Linked DNA regions of Sphingobium yanoikuyae. The protein of the gene in region 2 interacts with the protein of the main gene of each other region in a pairwise test. Links are inferred from orthologs where the notes say so. Each region holds a gene or a part of one and is shown on either strand. Other genes may lie near its edges.

Region 1 (5,412 bases), 1.3 Mb from region 2 along the record:
GCTGTCGTCCAGCACCAATGTGCTGTGCGCCGCGGTGGAACGCAGCGCCTGGGCCAGATCGCGCGGGATATAGGCGCCTTCCAGCGCTGCGCCGCCGCAATTGATGACCAGCCGCAGCCGTCCGTCGCTGATCTCGATCGCGCCGGTGGAGGCGCAGCCGGCGGCGGCCAGGCGCGCGACCGGCGGCGGCGCCGCATCGATCTGCACCACCGTATTGCCCGCGCTGATCCGCTGATAGCCCCAGTCGCGCGCCTGGCGCAGCGGCCGGGTCCGCACCCGGCTGGCCTGCACCAGCGCCTCGACCATGTCGGGGTCGACCGCACCCGCGCCCTGCCAGTTGCCCAGCCCCCCATCGCCATGGGTCAGGCCCAGCAAGGCCGGCACCGCGCGGCTCAGCCCGTCGATCAGGAAGCCGGGCACCTGTTCGCGCCGCACCTCATAGACCGCGACCACCATCGCCAGCAGCATCACGCCTTCCAGCTGCGCCAGCGGCGACCGGGAAATGATGCCGCCATCGGCATGGAAGGCGCTGTCGATCGCGCGCTTCAGGCCCGCTTCGCCGAACAGCTTGCGCGGATTGCCGCCGGGCATCAGCATCGACGCCGCGACGATCCCGCCCCAGGCGACCAGGCGCGGCAGGCCCGGCGCGGCTTTGTCCGCGCTCTGATCCAGATGGCGCGCGGTGCGGGCGATGCAGTTGAGCACCAGCGACCGATAGACAAGGTCGCTCGACGACAGGATCAGCGGCGCATGGGCGGTCCAGAACAGCAAGCGCCAGGCCGCATTGTCGGCGCGCCAGGCCGGGTCGCTCGGCGTTTCGGCATGGGCCGCCAGCCATTTGCGCATCAGCGCCTCGGCCACCGGCGCGCCCTGCTCGCGCGTCGCGGCGGTCGACAGGTCGCGCAGCCAGCGGAAACTGTGCAGATAGTCGGTGAAGGCCGGGCCGACCGCCAATTTGCCGAAATCGATCGTGTCGATCGCCAGCTTCTGGCCCCGGAACAGGAAATAGCCGGCACGGATCGCCTGGCCGGCGCGCGGGTCGCCGGGCACAACATCGTCCGGCACTGCCAGCAGCTTGAGCGGATATTTGCCCTTCAGCCGCCGGCTGTGCAGCGGCGTCTTCCAGCTCAGCCGATAGAAATGATTGGCGATCCGCTCGGCCAGCGACAGGCCCTTGTCATCCGCGACGCGGATGAGCCGCTTGCCCTGTTCGATGCCGTCGTCGGCCGGTTCATGACCGGCCTCGACCGCGACAGGGGAGGACTGGCGCCGCTGGTTCGTCACCCGCCCCGCAGCGTCCTGATATTGTCGGCATAGGCGGCCGGGCCGCCACGGAAGGTCGCGGTGCCGGCGACCAGCACGTCGGCGCCCGCCGCGATCGCCTTGGGCGCGGTGTTGATGTCGATGCCGCCATCGACCTGCAGGCGGATGTCACGGCCGCTCTTCTCGATCATCTTGCGGCACGCCTCGATCTTGCGCAGCTGATTTTCGATGAAGCTCTGGCCGCCGAAACCGGGATTGACGCTCATCACCAGAATCAGGTCGATATCGTCGATCAGATAGTCCAGCATCTTGGCCGGGGTGCCGGGGTTCAGCACCACGCCGGCCTGCACGCCCAGCGACTTGATATGCTGCACGGTGCGGTGGATGTGCGGGCCGGCCTCGGGATGGACGGTGATGATGTCGGCGCCGGCCTGGGCGAAGGCGTCGAGATACTGGTCCACCGGCGAGATCATCAGATGCACGTCGAACGGCTTTTTCGTGTGCGGGCGCAGCGCCTTCACCACGGCCGGACCGATGGTGATGTTGGGCACGAAATGGCCGTCCATCACGTCGATATGGATCCAGTCGCAACCGGCTTCGTCGATGGCGCGGACTTCCTCGCCCAGCCGTGCGAAATCGGCGGACAGGATGGACGGAGAGATGAGAATGGGATGGGTCATTTGACCGCCCGCATTAGCCCTCCCTTGGGGCGAGGGCAACGCATGATTTGCGCGGTGCGGCGATGAGTCGCGTCAGGGGATGAAGAAGGTCGTGGGTTCCAGTCGGACCGGCGCACCGACATCCTTCGGCAGCCATTGCTTGACCCCGTGCAGCGCGACCGTCTCGCCGTCCAGCAGCACCGGCGCGGCGATCAGCCGCATCGCGCAATCGCTGCCGTCCGGGCGGCGAATGTCGACGTCCAGGGTGAAGCCGCGCTGGTGGCGGATGGCATAGGCGCGCAGCCGCTCCATCGCCTCGCGGCTGTCATGGGCATAGAGCGACACCGACAATGGCCGGGGCACGATGCTGCCCGGCTCCAGCCCGAAAATGTCATAGACGCCCTGGGTCCAACTGATGCTGTTGTCGGCCAGATTGCAATGCCACAGGCCCAGCCCCCGGTCGGCCAGCGCCGCCTCATTCCCCGCAATATCCTGGTCCAGCACCACCGGTGCGAGATGCTCGCGCAGGTCGTAGAGCGGCCAGCTATGATGCAGGGGCAGGGGTTCGGTCGGACGCAAGACGGGCCTTTCCAGCGAAGGGCCTCACCTTAAGCCCCTCATGGTTAAGCCTTAGTTCCCGATGCGCACGATCCTTGCAACGAAAAAGCCGTCGGTGCCGCCCTGCTCCGCCAGCGTGTCGGGCAGGGTGCGCAGCCAGCCGTCGGCGCTGGGCGCCATGCCGTCGGGCAGTTCGCTTGCCGTCACCGGCTGGGCCGCAAAATCGGGACGCGCCGCCAGGAAGCGCGCCAGCTGCGCCTCGCCCTCGGCCTGTTCCAGCGAGCAGGTGGCGTAGATCAGCGTCCCGCCCGGCTTCACCCAGTCGGCGACGCGGGCCAGCAGTTCGCCCTGCAGGTCGGCCAGTTCCGCGATCTGGCGCGGGCCGATGCGGTGCAAAACGTCGGGATGACGGCGATAGATGCCGGTGGCGGTGCAGGGCGCGTCGAGCAGCAGCGCATCGACCGGCGCCTCGGGCGCCCATTGGCGCAGATCCGCCTGCACGACATCGGCCGACAGGCCGGTGCGCGCCAGATTTTCGCTCAGCCGCTCCAGTCGCTTTTTCGACTGGTCGACCGCGGTCACGGTCCAGCCGGCGGCCGCCAACTGCATCGTCTTGCCGCCCGGCGCGGCGCATAGGTCCAGCACGGTCCGGCCTTCGCCCGCACCGAGCAGTCGGGCCGGGCAGGAGGCAGCGATATCCTGCACCCACCAGGCGCCCTCGGCAAAGCCGGGCAGCTCGGGCACGACCGCCCCCTCGGGCAAGCGGACATGGCCGGGCGCAAAGCTGCTGCCGCCCAGCGCCTCGACCCATTTGCCGGTCTCGGCCGGATCGCGCAGGCTGACATCGACCGGCGGGCGCACGGCATAGGCATGGGCGGCGGCCAGCGGCATCGCCTCGCCCCATTGTCCGGCCCAGCGTTCGGCGACCTCGGCGGGCAGGGTGGGCGGCACGGGCAGGCTCGGCTCGGCGCGGGTCACGGTGCCGAACACGCCATGGACCAGCTTGCGCGGCCCGCCGTCGACCAGCGGCAGCGCAGTGGCGATCGCCGCATGGGGCGCAGTGCCCAGCGCCAGCACTTGGATGAGCGCGATGCGCAGCACCATGCGCGCCTTGGCATCGGCGGGCAGGGGCTGCTTGGTCGCGCCGTCGATCAGCGCGTCGAGATCGGGCAAATGGCGCAACGTCTCGGCGACGATGGCATGGACCAGCGCGCGGTCGGCTCGGTCGGCCAGCCCCTGGGTCGCGCCATGCAGCGCGATTTCCAGCGGGTCGCCCCGACGCAAGACGGCGTCCAGCAGCTTCAGGGCCGCGCGGCGCGCGGGCAGGCCGGGGACATCATCGGCGCGCGGGGCACCGGAACGGGCGTTGGGACGACGGGACATCAGCGGCCCCTACGCGCTTTTGCCCTTGGGGTCATCTTCAAACGAAGCAGATGACCGTGTAGATGGCCGCCGCAACCAGGCCGATGCTGGTGGCAACGCCGACCCACAGCGCCAACCAGTCCGACCGGCGCGGGCGCGGCACCATCCCCTTTGGCACCACCCGCAAGGAAGAGGGGATGCGTTTGCGGCCCAGCGTGGCGATCGCGATCGTCCGCCGGCCGATGGCGTGAAACAGGCGCGGCGTGTGGCGGGAGAAGATATAGTCGACGGCAATATCGACAACCAGGCCGGCCGCTTCGCGCGCCACGAACCCGGCGGCGCGGAAGGCGATCTCGCCAATCTCGTCGACCGGCATCAGCGCCCGTGCGGATCGAGGGCGCTGCGGCGCGGCTTGGGTGCTGCCACCGGCGGCACCACTGGAGACAGCGCCGATGCGCGCATCGAAGTCTGCGCCGGCATAGTCATGGGCGGCGGGCCGTCCATCTGGCCCATATCCTGCGCGATTTCCTCAAGCGCGGCGATGCGCTTCTCGGTTGCCGGGTGGGTCGAGAACAACTCGCTCACATGCACCGGCACGATATAGAGCTGCGCAGCGGCGGGATTGCGCTCGGCCACCGGGTTGGGGATCAGCTCGGCCCGGCCGGAAATCTTGGCCAGGGCGGAGGCAAGTGCGCGCGGATTGCCGCTGATCTCCGCCCCCGCCTGGTCGGCGCCATATTCGCGGGTGCGGCTGATCGCCATCTGCACGATCATCGCGGCAAAGGGGGCGACGATCACCGCCAGCAAGGTCGCGATCATGTTGCTATGGCCATTCTCCTCATTGCCGCCGCGGAAGAAGAGGCCGAAATTGGCCAGCATCGAAATGGCGCCGGCAATGGTTGCCACCATCGTCATGATCAGGGTGTCGCGATTCTTCACATGGCCCAGTTCATGCGCCATCACGCCCGCCACCTCGTCGCGGGTCAGCATGTTGAGCAAGCCGGTGGTCGCCGCCACGGCGGCGTTTTCGGGGTTGCGGCCGGTGGCAAAGGCGTTGGGCGCATCCTGGTCGATCACATAGACGCGCGGCATCGGCAGGCCGGCGCGCTGGCTCAGCGCCTGGACCAGGCCGTGAAATTCGGGCGCGCTCTGCGCATCCACCTCGCGCGCATTGTGCATGGAGAGCACGATCTTGTCGGCATTCCAGAAGGTGAACAGGTTCATCCCCGCCGCCACCAGCAGGGCGATCACCGCGCCGCCGCTGCCACCCAGCGTATAGCCCAGTGCCATGAACAGCGCCGTCAGCGCCGACAACAGCATCACCGTGCGAAAACCACTCACTTGCACATCGCTCCTTTGCGGCCCAGATAGCGGGCCTTCTACTGAATATGGGGTTGCCGCGCGCGCTCCGCAATCGAAAGGCCCGACATGGGACATTTCAACGGCAAGCGCCCGGCGCATGTGAAGGCGCCCGAGCATCTCTCCAAGAGCCCGCCCGTGCCCCAGCCCGATCCGGTCGACCAGCAGCCGGTGCTGGACGAGGAACTGAGCCCGGTCCGCTATGGCGACT
Region 2 (7,991 bases):
CGGATGTGATGCTGGTGCTGGATACCACCGGGTCAATGGCAGATTCCATTTCCAATGGCTCAGGAGGCACGGTTGTAAAGCTCACCGCCCTGCAGCAGGCGGTAAGAGATTTCTACGATACGCTAGGTCCTGGCTCCGACAGCAGTGGTCGCATCCGCTACGGCTTCATGCCCTATAGCTCCACTGTGAATGTTGGTTACCAATTGCCCACCAGCGCGGTACTCGGAGGCACGGCCGGCGAGACATGGACTTATAACAGCCGCTATGCGTGGTATTACTGGGAAAACACGTCGACGGACACGACCTGCTACAAGCGCAATGGCTCAAACACCTGCTACACATCAGCCCAGAATGCGATCAATGGATCAGGTGGGACCAATCTGAACGGGACCGACTGCTCCAACTGGCAGAATGCCTCCGCGAGCACAAGCGGCAGCGCGCCCAGCAACACCACACGGACCGTCTACAGCTATGGCGGCTGGAACAACAGCACGTCGAACGCCCCATCGGGCAGCACCGCGCGCGTGTGCGTGCGCAAAGAGCTGACAACAACCAAGACCTACTTCACCTCAACCACTCCCGGTCCGGGGCGCACCCGTTACACCAATTGGACCTACACCAACGTAGCGTTCAACATGAGCGACTTCATCAAGGGCGAACCCATCCAGAATCCCGCCTTTGAGTGGGGCACCAACGCGACATGGTCTGGCTGTATCGAGGAACGCGATACGGACAGCACCATTAACGCAAATTCGTCGACTTCTTCCATTCCAACGACAGCCTTTGATCTTCAGATCGATACGGCACCGACGACGACTGCTACAAAATGGCGCCCATTTTGGCCTGATGTCGAATACACACGCGGCGGCTCTTGGCTCAACAGTTCGAACAACATCAGCAACGGCTATGTCGCCTGCCCCAGCCAGGCACGTAGGCTGACCTCTTACGCCAGCCGCACCGCCATTCCGGACGGTCAAACCAGCAGCTATGACAGCTATGTCGACAGTCTGGTTGCAGTTGGCGGCACCTATCACACCATTGGTATGATGTGGGGCGCGCGCTTCCTGTCGCCGACCGGAATCTTCGCATCGGATAACGCCAACGCGCCCAACGGCTTCAACATTTCGCGTCACATCGTGTTCATGACCGACGGCGTCATGCAAGCCTACAACAATGTCTACGGTGCCTGGGGATATCAGACACTCGATCAGCGCGACGGTCCCGCCGGCGCTTCCAATGACGACCTGACGGCCATTCACAACCGTCGCCTGGAAATGATGTGCAACGCAATCAAGTCCAAGGGGATCACCATCTGGGTGATCGGATTCAGCAATTCGAACGTGATGAGCACTCCTTTGCAGAATTGCGCCAGCAGCGCCAATCATTGGAGCATGAACTATTCCGCAGCGCAGTTGAAAACGACCTTCCAGAACATCGCCAAGAATATTGGCGGCTTGCGGTTGTCCAACTGATGCGCTGGCCGTTTCACCTCCCCGGTGATCTACAGCGTGATCAACGTGGCGCGACGCTGATGGAGTTCGGCCTGATCGTCACGCCGCTCTGCCTGTTCATCATGGGCGTCGGCGACTTGGGCTATCAGTCCTATCTGCGCTCGGTGACCCAGGGTGTGCTCGACAGAGCCGCTCGCGCGGCATCGGTCGGGACACTCAACAGCACCCAGATCGACGCCTATATCGATGCGCAGATGCAGGCGATCAACAGCAAGAACGGCTCCACTTCGGTGACCAAGAAGAGCTATTACAATTTCTCACGCGTCGGGAAGCCTGAAAAGATCACCACGGATACGGCACCGCTTGGCAGCTTCAACACGGGCGATTGCTTCGAGGATTCCAATGGTAATGGCAGTTACGACAGCAGCGCCGGCTCTACGGGCCTTGGTGGAGCTGATGATATCGTCTTCTATCAGGTAACCGTGTCCATGCCCCGCCTGTTCCCGATGGCCAAACTGCTGGGCTGGAGTGCAACCCAGACCGCCACGGCCAACGCCACCATCCGCAACCAGCCCTGGTCCAACCAGGCAACATTGCCGATCATCTGCACATGAAACCGATCCGCCTTTCCCTCGCGCGCTGGGCGCGCCATCTGCGCGACGACCAGTCGGGCCTGGCCCTTATTGAGTTTGCCTATTCCTTGCCGGTGCTGATGGTGTTGTCGATGGGTGGGCTGGAAATCGCCAATCTGGCGACCGCCCATATGCGCGTCAGCCAGATCGCGATGCTGGTCGCCGACAATGCCTCCCGCGAGCGAACCTCGATCGATGAGTCCGACATCAACGAGATTTTTACCGGCGCGGAATTGGCCGGTGCCAACCTCAAGAACTTCAAGGCAAACACCCGCATCTTCCTGTCCGATCTGGAACCCAACAACCAGACGGGCAGCAATGCGGGCCAGTATATTCGTTGGCAGCGCTGCTGGGGCAATGGCAGCTTCACCTCCAGTTATGGCAAGGCGGGGGATGGCACCAGCGACGCCACCCTGAAGGACGGCATGGGACCAGGCACAACGGCAGCGACCAAGATCGCCTCCGGCAGCGGAACGGCAGTCATGTTCGTGGAAGTGGCCTATACCTATCAGCCGCTGATCTCAGACAGCCTCTTCGGCAGCAAGACGATCCGCTACACCAGCGCATTCAACGTCCGCGAACGCACGGACCAGGCGATGAAGAATGCGGGCAGCCTGCCCAACAGCCAGATCGCCTCCTGCCCTGCCTGACCGCAAGCGGACAATGAACCGATAGAAAAAGGGGCGATCCGATCGGACCGCCCCTTTTCCCTTCTTACTTGTAGCAGACCTTCTTGGCCGCTTCGACCACGCGGGCCGCGTCGATCAGCGCCAGCTTTTCGAGGTTGGCGGCATAAGGCAGCGGCACATCCTCGTTGGTGACGCGCAGGACCGGGGCGTCGAGATCGTCGAAGCCCTTTTCCATCACGACCGCGGCGATTTCCGACGCGATCGAGCAGGTCGGCCAGCCTTCTTCCACCACCACCAGGCGGTTGGTCTTCTTGAGGCTCTCCAGCACGGTCGCGGTGTCGAGCGGACGCAGCGTGCGCAGGTCGATTACTTCCGCATCGATGCCCTCGGCAGCAAGCTGCTCGGCCGCGTCGAGCGCCAGGCCCACGCCGATCGAGTAGCTGACCAGGGTGACGTCCTTGCCCGGACGCATGATGCGCGCCTTGCCGATCGGCAGGACATAATCGTCAACCTTGGGCACGTCGAAGCTGCGACCGTAGAGAAGTTCATTCTCCAGGAACACGACCGGGTCGGTCGAGCGGATCGCGGCCTTCAGCAGACCCTTGGCGTCGGCCGCGTCATAGGGCGCGATGACGATCAGGCCGGGAACGGCGGCATACCAGGGACCATAGTTCTGGCTGTGCTGCGCGCCGACGCGGCTGGCCGCACCGTTGGGACCACGGAACACGATCGGGCAGCGCATCTGGCCACCGGACATATAGTTGGTCTTAGCAGCCGAGTTGATGATGTGGTCGATCGCCTGCATGGCGAAGTTGAACGTCATGAACTCGATCACTGGACGCAGGCCACCCATGGCCGCGCCCGAACCGATGCCGGCAAAGCCATATTCGGTGATCGGCGTGTCGATGACGCGCTTGGGACCGAATTCGTCGAGCAGGCCCTGGGTCACCTTGTAGGCGCCCTGATATTCGGCGACTTCCTCGCCCATCACGAAGACGCGCGGGTCCGACCGCATTTCCTCGGCCATGGCGTCGCGCAGCGCTTCGCGCACGGTGGTCTTGACGAACTCGGTGCCGGCCGGAAGGTCCGGATCCTGCACGGTCGCCTTGGCTTCCGACGCCAGCTTGGAGGTGCCGCTTTCCGCCTTCTTGGGCGCTTCTTCGGCCTTGGGGGCTTCAGCCTTCGGTGCAGGTGCCGGAGCAGCCTCGCCGCCCTCGCCCGCCATCGTCGCGATCACGGTGCCGACCTTCACCCCTTCGGTGCCTTCGGCAATCACGATCTGGCCGATCTTGCCTTCGTCGACGGCTTCGAATTCCATCGTCGCCTTGTCGGTCTCGATCTCGGCGAGGATGTCGCCGGACTTCACTTCATCGCCTTCCTTCACCAGCCACTTGGCCAGCGTGCCCTCTTCCATCGTCGGCGAGAGCGCCGGCATCTTGATTTCGATACCCATTAATATTGCTCCACCAGCACGTCGGTATAGAGTTCATGCATCTCAGGTTCGGGCGAGGTTTCGGCGAAATCGGCCGCTTCGGCGACGATCTTGCGGATATCCTGATCGATGACCTTGATCTCGTCCTCGCTGACGCCGGCATCGATCAGATATTTCTTCACGCCCTCAATCGGGTCGCTGTTGTCGCGCACGGCCTGAACCTCGTCACGCGAACGATATTTGGCCGGGTCGGACATGGAGTGACCGCGATAACGGTAGGTTTTCATTTCCAGCAGGATCGGGCCATTGCCGCCCTGGACCCACTTGAGCGCTTCCTCGGTCGCACCGCGCACCGCCAGAACGTCCATACCGTCGACCTGGATGCCGGGGATGCGGAAGCTCTCGCCACGGCGATAAAGCTGGTCTTCCGACGAGGCGCGATTGACGCTGGTGCCCATGGCATATTGGTTGTTCTCGATCACGAAGATGATCGGGAGCTTCCACAGCTCGGCCATGTTGAACGATTCGTAGACCTGGCCCTGGTTGGCCGCGCCGTCGCCGAAATAGGCAACGCACACGCCGCCATCATCATTATATTTGTGCGCGAAGGCCAGACCCGCGCCGAGCGACACCTGGGCGCCGACGATGCCGTGGCCGCCATAGAATTTATGCTCGACGCTGAACATGTGCATCGAACCGCCCTTGCCACGCGAAATGCCGGCTTCGCGGCCGGTCAGTTCGGCCATGATGACCTTGGGATCGATGCCATAGGCGAGCATGTGACCATGGTCGCGATAGCCGGTGATCACGCTGTCCTTGCCGGGCTTGAGCGCCGACTGGATGCCGACCGCAACCGCTTCCTGGCCGATATAGAGGTGACAGAAGCCGCCGATGAAACCCAGACCATAGAGCTGGCCGGCCTTTTCCTCGAAGCGGCGGATCAGAACCATCTGCCGATAGAATTCCAGCAGCTCTTCCTTGCTGGCCTTGTAGTCGGTGGGCGTTTCGGGGCGCGGACGATTATGGTCCGCACCGGCCGGCACTGCGGCCTTTGCCTTTGCGCTGTCGGCGCGCGGCGTGGTTGGTTTCGCCAAGGCTATTATCCTTTTGCGTGGGTAGGATGGAAGGAAGCCCGATATGCGTCAGAGTTGCATAGATTGCAACGGCGGACCCCACGGAATCCCGGCATAATGAATGTGCCGAGTGCAAAAACGACAATCCATGACAACGCTGTCGAAAACGGGTCACGAACGGCTGGCAACAAAATGTTGCCGCGACATGATTTTACCAAATAAATGGAAAGCGCACGCCGTCGGGAGTGCGGATCAGTTCAGCGGAACGATCACTTCGTCATGGTGAATCACGCCGAGCTGGCGACGGATCAGCTCATCCGACAGATCGGGATCAACGCGGCGCGGATTGAGCAGATCGACCCGGTTGCGCAGCTCCTGGCGATGCAGTTGGACGATTTTGAGTTCAGCCTTCGCATCGCGCAGCTGGCGCGAATAATCGCCCCAGGCAAGCACGCCATTGGAGCCCAGCACCACATAGCCGGCGAAGAACAGCAGCAACAGCACCGCGATTGCCGGCCCGAGGGCCGACATCAATAGCATGCGGAGCTTCGCGATATGCGCCATGAATCGCTTGAATCACAGGATTCGACCGGTCGCAAGCAAAAACATGCCCGATGCGACCAGCCGAATCCCTAACCTGAAATCAGCCGTGGATCAGCGGAAGATCGAACGACCGGCATAGACCGCCATGTCGCCCAGTTCTTCCTCGATGCGGATCAGTTGATTATACTTGGCAAGCCGGTCCGAACGGGCGAGCGAGCCGGTCTTGATCTGACCGCAATTGGTGGCGACGGCGAGGTCGGCGATGGTCGAATCCTCGGTCTCGCCCGAACGGTGCGACATGACCGCCGTGTAGCGGGCACGGTGCGCCATATCGACGGCGGCGAGCGTTTCCGACAGCGTGCCGATCTGGTTGACCTTCACCAGCAGCGAGTTGGCCAGCCCCTTGCCAATGCCCATCGACAGGCGAGCCGGGTTGGTGACGAACAGATCGTCGCCGACCAGCTGGACCTTGTCACCGATCTTGTCGGTCAGCGCCTTCCAGCCCTCGAAATCATCCTCGCTCATGCCGTCTTCGATCGACTTGATCGGATAGTCGGCAGCCAGCGCGGCGAGATAGTCGGCCATTTCGACCGGCGAAAGCGACAGGCCTTCGCCCGAAATCTCATATTTGCCGTTCTTGAAGAATTCGGTCGCGGCGCAGTCCAGCGCCAGCACGACATCGTCACCGGGCTTGTAGCCGGCCTTTTCGACCGACAGCATGATGAAGTCGAGCGCATCGCGGGTCGAGGCGATGTTGGGGGCAAAGCCGCCCTCGTCACCGACCGAGGTGGCCAGGCCCTTGTCGTGCAGGCCCTTCTTGAGGGTGTGGAAGATTTCCGAACCGATGCGCACGGCGTCGGCGATGCTCTCCGCACCGACCGGCATGATCATGAATTCCTGGAAGTCGATCGGGTTGTCGGCATGCTCGCCGCCGTTGATGATGTTCATCATCGGCACCGGCAGGACATGCGACGACACGCCGCCGACATAGCGATAGAGCGGCAGGCCGCGCGCGTCGGCAGCAGCCTTGGCGGTGGCGAGCGACACGCCCAGGATCGCGTTGGCGCCCAGGCGCGACTTGTTCTCGGTGCCGTCGAGCGCGATCATTGCGGCATCGACTTCGCCCTGGTCCTCGGCATCGAGACCGATGAGCTGCTCGGCAATCTCGTCATTGACGGCGGCGACGGCCTGAAGCACGCCCTTGCCCAGATATTTGCTCTTGTCGCCGTCGCGCTTTTCGACCGCCTCATAGGCACCGGTCGACGCACCCGAGGGCACGGCGGCGCGGCCGAAGCTGCCATCTTCCAGCATCACATCGACTTCGACGGTCGGATTGCCGCGGCTGTCGAGAATCTGGCGGGCGTGAATATCGAGAATGGCGGTCATGATCGCTCCCTGATCTGGGCCCGGACACGCGCCGGGCGGCCTTTTCGCGGCCCCGCTTAGCCAGCAGCCCCAAACTTGGCAATCCGGGGGACTTGCCATCGGACAAAAAATGCCGATGCTCAAAATAGTAACGGCGCCGGAACTGTAGGCCGCCGCCAAGCATTAGGATCATGACAGCCCGCCTCGCGCGGGACCATGAGGTTGAGCTTTAGGGAGACTTTGGACAATGGCCGACACCCCGGAAACCCCGCCCGTCAAGCGCGCGAAGAAGGCGGTTGCCGCCAAGGCGAAGCCGGCGTCGACCAAGGCCTCCACCCCGGCCGTCAAGGCCGCGCCGGTGAAGAAGGCCGCCACCCGCAAGGCGCCCGCAAAGCCCGGAAACGGGGCAGCCCATGGCTGGTCCGCACAGATTGCGCCGATCAAGGCGCAGGCCGAAAAGGCCGCCAAGGCCGCAACCGACAAGATCAATTCGGTCGACTGGAAGGCGCATATCGACCCGATCAAGGAACAGGCCGGCAAGACCGCAAAGTCTGCGGCGAGCAGTGCCAAGGACAAGACCGGTTCGGCGATGCAGAGCCTGTCGAAGCTGATTGCGGACACCGCCGGCACGGTCGATGCGAAGCTGGGCCCGCAATATGGCGACTATGCCCGCCAGGCAGCGGAATCGGTGGCCAGTGCCGCAGATACGCTGGACAGCAAGGATGTCGACCAGCTGATGACCGAGGCGCGTGATTTCGTGCGCAAGAGCCCGGCCGTTGCCATCGGCGCGGCCGCCGTGGTCGGCTTCGTGCTGATGCGCCTGGCCAAGGGATCGTCCGACAGCGACGCCTGACGAACGCAAGACA

The links. The genes of interacting proteins can lie anywhere in the genome.
Region 1: the proteins of eno (region 2) and rpe interact in binary tests that used the Escherichia coli proteins (3 or more experiments, as listed by UniProt). The link is inferred for Sphingobium yanoikuyae from one-to-one orthologs.

What each region holds. Positions count from the first base shown.
Region 1 is NZ_CP053021.1:4,077,265-4,082,676, reverse strand. What follows is about bases 113-2,833. They hold rpe (ribulose-phosphate 3-epimerase), read right to left. Parts: upstream 1,944-2,833; coding sequence 1,281-1,943; downstream 113-1,280. Other genes in these bases: HH800_RS19695 (RsmB/NOP family class I SAM-dependent RNA methyltransferase), read right to left, coding at 2,553-2,833; HH800_RS19700 (hypothetical protein), read right to left, coding at 2,016-2,501; HH800_RS19710 (heparinase II/III family protein), read right to left, coding at 113-1,284. In the rest of the region: more of HH800_RS19710, read right to left, coding at 1-112; more of HH800_RS19695, read right to left, coding at 2,834-3,863; HH800_RS19690 (hypothetical protein), read right to left, coding at 3,901-4,218; zinc metalloprotease HtpX, read right to left, coding at 4,218-5,162; HH800_RS19680 (DUF1674 domain-containing protein), read left to right, coding at 5,271-5,412. UniProt on the Escherichia coli protein: Catalyzes the reversible epimerization of D-ribulose 5-phosphate to D-xylulose 5-phosphate.
Region 2 is NZ_CP053021.1:2,807,584-2,815,574, forward strand. What follows is about bases 5,010-7,988. They hold eno (phosphopyruvate hydratase), read right to left. Parts: upstream 7,147-7,988; coding sequence 5,872-7,146; downstream 5,010-5,871. Other genes in these bases: pdhA (pyruvate dehydrogenase (acetyl-transferring) E1 component subunit alpha), read right to left, coding at 5,010-5,238; HH800_RS13705 (FtsB family cell division protein), read right to left, coding at 5,470-5,781; HH800_RS13715 (hypothetical protein), read left to right, coding at 7,373-7,978. Also shown: HH800_RS13680 (pilus assembly protein), read left to right, coding at 1-1,472; HH800_RS13685 (TadE/TadG family type IV pilus assembly protein), read left to right, coding at 1,472-2,065; HH800_RS13690 (TadE/TadG family type IV pilus assembly protein), read left to right, coding at 2,062-2,733; HH800_RS13695 (pyruvate dehydrogenase complex E1 component subunit beta), read right to left, coding at 2,798-4,165; more of pdhA, read right to left, coding at 4,165-5,009. UniProt on the Escherichia coli protein: Catalyzes the reversible conversion of 2-phosphoglycerate (2-PG) into phosphoenolpyruvate (PEP). It is essential for the degradation of carbohydrates via glycolysis.